Regions from separate parts of the Sporosarcina sp. P19 genome, predicted to be linked through region 1. Evidence: riboswitches for the same ligand, from Rfam matches in the RefSeq annotation. Region 1 holds a riboswitch; the other holds the start of a gene.
What was found. A riboswitch is a leader RNA that binds a small molecule or an ion and turns the genes downstream of it on or off. The one in region 1 is predicted to bind cobalamin.
Positions count from the first base shown of each region.

Region 2: it holds a riboswitch for cobalamin, as region 1 does, so the genes downstream of both, CSV74_RS09990 (DUF4430 domain-containing protein) here and CSV74_RS07295 (DUF4430 domain-containing protein) in region 1, are expected to answer to the same signal.

Region 1 is NZ_PDYR01000005.1:36,261-40,814, reverse strand. It holds gene CSV74_RS07305 (ABC transporter permease) at 1-239, opposite strand, end outside; gene CSV74_RS07300 (ABC transporter ATP-binding protein) at 236-1,006, opposite strand; TPP riboswitch at 1,092-1,190, opposite strand; cobalamin riboswitch at 1,332-1,519, shown strand; gene CSV74_RS07295 (DUF4430 domain-containing protein) at 1,638-4,554, shown strand, end outside.
Region 2 is NZ_PDYR01000008.1:46,460-51,013, reverse strand. It holds gene CSV74_RS10005 (O-acetylhomoserine aminocarboxypropyltransferase/cysteine synthase family protein) at 1-286, shown strand, start outside; gene CSV74_RS10000 (glycine betaine uptake BCCT transporter) at 329-1,819, opposite strand; gene CSV74_RS16760 (hypothetical protein) at 2,190-2,366, shown strand; cobalamin riboswitch at 2,509-2,693, shown strand; gene CSV74_RS09990 (DUF4430 domain-containing protein) at 2,838-4,554, shown strand, end outside.

The DNA.
Region 1 (4,554 bases):
GCAATTGCCAGTGTGGATCCGAGCATGATTGAAATCGATAAGCCGATTAAGATAGTTAAAGCAGTCGGAGGTAAGTGGTGGATAAACAGCTCCGTTTTTAGCTCCCATAATCTGATCAGAATCGCTGAAGGGGACGGGAAGAGAAAGCTTTTGTCGTAAAGACGTGCGCTAATTTCCCATAGGCCCAGTAAAATCGAAACGAAAAGTATAGACCAACTATACGAAGTGATTTTCTTCATAGCCGCGCCTCCGAACGAAGCTCACTAATAAGTTGCTCCTTCAGTTCCATCAGTTCGGGCCGTGCCAAGTCTCGCATAGTACGTGGTCGGCTAAGAGGCACGATGACTTCGCGAATCGTCTGTACTGGTCTTTCAGCTAGTACAAAGATGCGATCGGATAGAAATAAAGCTTCGTCGATATCATGTGTGATGAAGACGATCGTTTTATCGAGCTTCTGCCATTGATCGATCAGCCACTCTTGCATCGTCAGCCGTGTGATTGCATCCAATGCGCTGAATGGCTCGTCCAGCAATAAAACATTGGAGCCGGTCAGGATCGTTCGTAAAAAGGAAACCCGTTGTCGCATCCCACCTGATAAATTTCCAGGATAGGCGTTTTCTTCGCCTGCCAGTCCGAAATCAGCTAGTAGCTGGATGATCTGATCGGCAGTAGGTTTATCGCCTTGAAGTTCTACTGGTAATTGGACATTTTCAAGAATCGTTCGCCACGGCATAAGTAAGTCTTGCTGCGGCATATAGCCGACTTTGCCCAACCGCTTCGTTGTCACTTCTCCGTTCAATGAAATCTCACCACTGTCAGGATTTTCTAGACCGGTGACTAGTCGGAACAACGTGCTTTTCCCGTAACCACTTGGTCCAATGATGCTGACAAATTCGCCTTCATTTACATGCCAATCGACTTGATCAAAAATAGCAGTTGGTTTCGAAGCATTGGTTGCTCGATAATGAAAAGATACATTCGTAAACTCTAAAACCTTATTCGTCATCATTCTTACCACTTCTCATTTCTTCAAAAAATACACACAAAAAAACCACTTCTCTGTGCGAAGCGGTTGCATAGTACGGTCGAAATCCGTCATATGTCCACTTCCCTCCGCTAGCATTATCTAGAGCAGGTTTCGAGGGTTAAGGCGAACGCCTCTCTCAGCAACAGCACCCCTAGTGTTTATCCATATCTTATCGTTACATAGTCTGAAAAGATAGTCAAGATAGGAAAGGAATAAATTGGTCATTTATAGGAGGTTGGAAAATATTCTACACGTCAAAAATCTCGCTATTGCAATTGTTTTGTCGACTCATTATGATTAAGGGGAGTTTATAGCGTATTTTGGTGTCTTGCTAGTTTGCAAGACGTAAAAAGGAATCAGGTGAAAATCCTGAACGGTCCGGCCACTGTAATTGGAAAGTAACTTCAGACAACCACTGGTATTTATACTGGGAAGGTTGAAGTTGCGTTCGTATCCAAAAGTCAGGAGACTTACCATAATACAATGCTTACAGCCTTCCGGGAAAAGGTGTGTATGTTGTGTTGTATTATGTATGTCTAAACACGCATCCATCCTTGTCTCTTTCCGGAGGCGGGATTTTTTTATTGAGAAAAATAGGGGGTAGGAGTCGTTGAGGAAAGGTAGTCGAGTAAGCAAGACATTCTCTGTGTTGCTAAGTTTGTTGTTGGTGTTGTCGGTTTTAACTCCAACAGTACAAGCGGTTGATACAGGAGTAGAGAAAACCAAAGCAACGGTTGCCGAGCAGGCAGATGTGGAAGAATTATTAGCTAAAACCATTCAATTTTATAAAAACAAAAAAATGAAATTGGATTCGTGGCAAACATTAGTAGGACTTTACGCAGCAGGTGAAGACCTGAATAATGGCGAGTGGATATTACCAGAATGGCAAAAAGAAGATCCAGATTATCTAGAACCTATACATCATGGTACAGATCATATTCGCTTTATCTTCGGGTTACTCGCAATGAACGAAGATCCAGCAGATGCATGGGAAACGAATCGTAATCTTTATGCAGAATTAGCATCGCAACAAAACGAAGAGACAGGCTCATTTGGCGGCATTAATAAACATATGTGGGCCTTGCTTGCGATGGATACAGGCGAACGTCTAGGAGCCGACTTAGGTGAGTGGAATACAGATAAGAAACAAAAAGCGCTACAATTCTTATTCGATAACCAAAATGAAGATGGTGGATATTCATTCTTTGGTCCAGTTTCCGATCCAGATATGACAGGTATGGGCATGATCGCGTTGTCTACTTATCAAGGGGAAGAAGCGGCAGATGCAGTTATTGAAAGAACGAAGGATTTATTACGAGCTAGACAACTAGACTTAACGACGGGTGGGTTTAATTCTCCAGGTAATTTTGGAATGGGCGATAATGCCAACTCCACAGCGACAGCGATTTGGGGTCTAGCTGCAGTAAATGAAGATATACTAGCAGAAAAGTGGCATGTAGGCGATCAGACAGTAGTAGATGCAATAAAAGGTTTTCAGTTTGAAGACGGGTCTTATAAGTGGAAAGTGACTGATAAGAGTGCTAATTTAATGGCAACAGAACAAGTTTTACTTGCGTTGGCGGATATTAAAGCAGGAAGTTCTGTTTGGAATCGAATTGCTTTAAAAGCAGAACAACCTACAGCCAACGTGAAAGTCGATGGGGTAGATGCACCGATTCTTGCAAATACTGCAGTGGCATTCGAAACAGGCGATACGATTGTACAAGTTGTTGAACAGTTGTTAAAAGAACAAAATATTCCTTACGAGCTGGATCAACTGAGAGAAAATTTTGTATCGATTAACAACGTTCAAAATGGAAGCTTACATGGCACGGATCAGTGGGTTGTTGATGTAAATGAAGAATCATCTACTTCATTTATCGATAAAGCAGTAAACGACAATGATAAGATTCATATTTTCTATAAACGTAATGCAGTTCTCAAATCCATGACAAAATTGAAAGTCGGCGACAAGGATCCGACTATTGAAATCAAATTAAGTGGGGATACGTTTACGGAAGCGGCTTCAGATGCTAGTAATTGGACTGTAGGTAACAGTGACCTAACAGTTGGCTCCGTTACAGTTGATAGTAACCAGAAAGTACTTCTACATGTGCAAGGCGAAGTACCAAATGTAACGTTATCAATAACTGGACTTGCTAAAGCAGTGCAGTCGAATGTAAACACTACTGCAAATAATACTCCGGCTATACCAGAAGTTATTCGTACGGTAGACGATATGCTTGCGGATACGTTACGTTTCTATGAAGTGGAGAGATATAATAAAGATAATTTTAGATGGGGTATGCCTGGAATTAGTTGGACAGAATTGGTTGCATTGGGTGCGTCTAGTTCACAATTAAGCGATGGTACAGCACAATTACCAGATTGGCTCACTAAAGATCCAGGATTACAGAAAGATGAAGCAGATACGCATCATATTCGCTATATCTTCGGTTTGCTAGCAGTAGGAAAAGATCCATCTACTGCATGGGAAACTAAACGAAATCTTTATGCAGAGCTAGCAGCACAACAAAAAACAGACGGATCGATCGGTGCTATAAATAAACACGTCTGGGCGATGCTCGCTTTAGATACAGGTGAGAAGCGTGGACAAGATGTAGGAACATGGGATAACACAACAAAAGAGAAAGCGTTACAACATATATTAAATCAAGAAAAAGATAAGGGTGGCTTTTCACTTTCATTAAAGGCGGCAGACATAGCGGATCCCGATATAACGGGAATGGTCTTGCTGGCACTAGCAAATTATCAAGATGATAGTGCAGCGAATGCAGCAATTGAACGTGCAAAACAAGCCTTGCGCGAACAACAACTTGATACAGCTGGCTGGGGCGCTTGGGGAGAAAATTCCAATAGTATTGCGACAGTCATTTCAGGTCTTGTTGCGGTAGGAGAAGACGTTACATCGGACAAGTGGCAAAAGGGCGGGAAATTGCCCTTAGATGCATTAAGCAAATTCCAAACGAAAAATGGTGCATTTGCCTTTACTTTACCTGCTGATCAATGGGTCAATACGAAAGCAGTAGAACAATCCTTAATTGCCCTACAAGAAGTTAAAACGGGTAAATCCGTATGGCAACAATTTTCTGAAGTGGGAAATGTAGAGCCGCCAGTTGAACCGGAGTATATAACATTTTCTGTAGAAACACGGACAATGGGGACTGGGGATATTATCAGCCCGAAACAGTTGAAAATTGAATCTGGAGATACGGCATTCACGGCATTAAAACGTGAAGTAGAAAATCTCTCCATACCAATCAAATTTACTGGTGTAGGTCCAACTATTTACGTGAAGAGTATAAATAATTTAGGTGAATTTGATGGCGGACCACTTAGCGGCTGGATGTATTCAGTCAATGGGGAGTTCCCGCAGTATGGTGCAGGAATTTATGAATTACAGAAGGATGATATTTTACGCTGGCAGTATACAACGAACTTGGGTGCAGATTTAGGGGATGATTGGAATCCTACACCTGAACACTCAGTCGAAGCACCTGAAAACG
Region 2 (4,554 bases), on a different contig from region 1:
TTTGAAAAATGGTTACGGCTCAATTATCGTATTTGGTATTAAAGGTGGACGCGATGCAGGAAGACAAGTAATCGATAATGTAGAAATTTGGTCTCACGTAGCGAATGTGGGGGATGCAAAGTCATTAATCATTCATCCGGCATCTACTACTCATCAGCAGTTGTCTGCGGAAGATTTGAAAAATTCCGGTGTCAGCGAAGAGCTAATCCGCTTGTCTGTGGGGTTGGAGTCAGTAGACGATATTATCGCAGATTTGAAACAAGCAATCGAAAAAGCCGCAAACTAATACAAAAAAATGAACACTACGCATGTGCGCAGTGTTCATTTTTTATTTTCGTTTGATTTTTCTTCGCTCTTCCTTCAAAGATTTAAATAGCGAAGTGACCATCATGATCAGTATGATGGAGAATGGTAAGGCGGCTATGATGATGACGTTTTGAAGAGCATCCAAACCACCAACGTATAACAGAATAATCGCGATGGAAGACTGAATGACACCCCAGACGACTTTCAAGTTATTAGGTGGAGTCAATGAACCATATGACGACTGCATACCTAATACGAATGTAGCCGAATCCGCTGATGTAATGAAGAATGATGTAATCAGTAAAATAGCGACCACTGAAATGACGAATGACCAAGGCAATCCGCTGAACATCTCAAAAATCGTCAACTCTGTTGCAGTGGATGCTAAATCGATAATGCCGGCTTTTTGTGTTTCAATAGCTGTCGTACCAAACGCTGAGAACCAAATTGCACTCAATACAGTTGGCACAACGAGAACTCCGATCATGAATTCGCGAATCGTTCTTCCTTTTGAAACGCGGGCGATGAACATGCCGACAAATGGTGACCAAGCTATCCACCAAGACCAGTAGAATAGTGTCCAGTCATTCAACCATGAACGATTTTCAGGTGTAAGTGGTGCTGTTCGGAAACTCATACGAATGAGGTTTTCTAAATAACCACCAATAGAATCAGTGAACATATTGAAAATCAGCAATGTTGGACCGAGTGCAATGATAAAGACCAACAAGGTTAGAGCTAATACCATATTCGTATTCGATAAAATTCGAATCCCTTTTCCGAGGCCGCTCCAAGCGGATAGTAAGAATAATACCGTAACGATCGCAATGATAATAAACTGAGACCAGAAACCGATTGGAACACCGAATAAGTAATTCAATCCAGCGTTAATCTGAACCGCTCCGAAGCCGAGTGATGTGGCGACGCCGAAAACTGTAGCGAAAACTGCGAAGACGTCAATTACGGTTCCGAGTTTGCCGTCTACGCGATCACCGAAAATCGGGCGAAGTGTGGAGGAGATTAAACCAGGCTGGCTTTTGCGGAACTGGAAGTATGCTAGCGCTAAAGCTGTCATACCATATATAGCCCATGCGTGGAATCCCCAATGGAAGAATGTTGAACGCATCGCTTCTTTATACGCTTCTTTTGTTTCGATAGGTGCAGTAGCTGAACTTACCGCATAGTGCGAAAGAGGTTCCGCAGCTCCGTAGAACACCAGTCCAATACCCATACCCGCAGAAAACAGCATGGCGAGCCAAGAAAACATGGAAAACTGTGGTCTGTCACTGTCTTTCCCCAATCGAATCCTGCCGAGCGGACTGAATATCAAATAGACTGAAACGAAGAATAACATAGAAACTGTCAGTAAGTAATACCAGCCGAATGAATCTGAAATCATATTCCTTATATTAAGCGTGATCGACTCAAAGTGTTCAGGAGCGATTACACCATAACCGACTGCCAATATGACAGCCACCAATGTAATATAAAACGTTGATGAAACTTTTCTCATAGGTCCTCCTTTTTAAAATGTAGTTTGTGAAATAATCGAAGTAACTAATTAAGATTGTAGAATAAAATCACACACATACACTTTACAATACCCATCTAGTCGTTCGTGTAAACGCTAAGTATATGACAGTTTGTTTACAATGTCATCACAAGTGAAAATAAAAAAGACGAGAAAAATACCTTCTCGTCCAATATGTAAGTTGGTACCGTAGTGCAATTCATCTGCTCGCCCAGAACCATCAGTCTGTACTTGTGCCAGTATACATGAAAGTTAGGGGTGATTTCCAGCCAGAGGAATGATTTCCTTTCATACAACTAGAACCGTAGCCATGTTATACTATAGAAACAAATGAAATGAGGAGGGGATTTTCATGCAATATTCACAACCTAAGATGCTTCAGCTCGTAAAGCATAGCCCAGAGTTAAACAGACGATTGAAAGAGATTATGAAAGAGCATGAGCTAGAGAAAAGCTTTGCATTGAAAGCACTTTATCATGCAGAAGTGAAAGACGGCGGAGTCTATCAGCGAGATTATCAGGAGTTGTAAACCTACACTCACTTATAAAAGCACGTAGTGTAATAAATAGTATTCACTAAAAGACTGATGGAAGATTCCTTTCGTCAGTCTTTTCTACTGTTCTTTTGAAATAATCAAAATTAGCGAATGGCAATGTGGTATACTATGGTAAAATTGAATAGAATATTTTGGTTCTTTACATTACTGTAAAGATGAAAAAGGAAACAGGTGAAAATCCTGTACGGTCCGGCCACTGTAAATGGGAAATATCTTCAGAATACCACTGGTGAAATACTGGGAAGGTTGAAGATGTGATGATCCATAAGTCAGGAGACTTGCCAAAATAACATGCGTTACGCCTCCCAGGAAGAGGTATGCATAGTGTATTGGATACTATTAAGTCATTGCAGGAGTCCGTGTATACATAGTGCCCTTGTCTCTTTCTGGAGGCAAGGGCTTTTTTACGTTCAATTTACCAAATTAGTACAAGGGGGAAGTCATTTGTTTAAGCGTTATGTATCGATCATCGCCAGTGTTTTACTAGCCGTAACGATGCTGTTGCCGACGACCAGTTCAGTTGCTTTGGCGAATTCGGATGTACAGCAAAGTGAAATAAGCACGCAAGCCGCTAACTACATGGTGGATGTGGAAGTAGAAGGTTTATCGGGAGTAATTTTAAAAGAAGCGATTCAAGTTACAGAAGGGCAAAATGCGTTAGATGCGTTGAAGAAGGCCCTAGATAGTAAGAGCATTGACTATACAATTACAGAAAGTGAATGGGGAGCTTATGTATCTTCAATTAATAATGAAGAAGGGGGTTCGCTAGGCCACTGGGATGGCTGGATGTACTCTGTTAACAGTATTACACCAGAAATTGGTGCGGATGCTTACGTTCTTGAGCCGCAAGACAAGTTACGCTTTTATTATGGACGTTCAGCAAGTGTGTCTGCATCTGGAAGTATTCAGAAGGGTGTAGATTCATCAGTCACAGTAAATTTAAAAGGTGATACATTTACTGATTATGCAACGAATCCAACAAATTGGATTAGCAATCAATCGAATGTCGAAATCATTTCAATTACGAAAAATTCAAATCAACAAGTAGTCATTCAATTTAAAGGTACATTAGACCAAGGATTCTTTCAACTTACCCCGATAGACAAGGTGACAGTAGGGGGAGACGCGAATTCATTTACGGTTGAAATTACTGAAGAATTAACGAGAACTCAAGATGCGATTCAAAAAGCGGCAAAACACATGATGCAAGGTCCAATCCAAAGTGAATGGGAAGCAATTGGATTAACAAAAGCAGGTTTTGATATTCATGCTGATTATGAAAAAGCATTTTATAGCAACTTTGAGGATCAGATTCTAAAGAAAACAGGAACAGGCCGTTTGAAAATAACGGATGTTGAAAGAATATCAATGGCTGCGGTTGCTATTGGAAAAGATCCAAAGAATGTAAAAGGCTTTGACTTAATCGAGAAAATTTATAACAGTGAAAACTGGACTTACCTTGACTCAGATAGCATGACGTATCAAGGTAATAATGGTCCAATCTTTGCGCTAATTGCACTGGATACAAAAAACTATTCCGTACCAGAGAATGCACGTTGGAACCGTGAAAAGATTGTTGCGGAACTGTTAAGGACTCAGTTAGTGGATGGGTCATGGAGTTTGTCTAATAATCCTCCAGGAAGTACAAGCTTTGACATTACTGCCATGGCGCTAATAGGGTTGGCACCTTATACGGATCAACCGGCTGTAAAAGATGCAGTGGAACAGGCAGTGAACTTCTTATCAAAGAGCCAAGGTTCAACTGGCGGATTTAATGAGGAGTTTGTAGGTGGTATTTCGAGTGAGGCTACTTCACAAGTAATTATTGGATTAACAGCAAATAACATTAACCCACAAAGTGAAAAGTTCACTAAGAATGGTATCAACTTGATCGATCATCTTTTAAGCTTCCAAGCCGAGGATGGTGGTTTCAAACATACAATTGGTGAAACAGGTTCAAATGGTATGGCAACTGAGCAGGCACTACAAGGTTTAGTTGCGTATGACTTATTTACAAAAGGTGAAGGGCGTCTATATGACTTTTCGAAAGAGCTTTCACAGATCGACCCTGAAATTGAACAAGATACGGCTATTTTAAAAGGTTTATTGAATGGTAGTCTATTAAACATCCAGAAGAACAAAGATAATGTTTGGTCTCCTA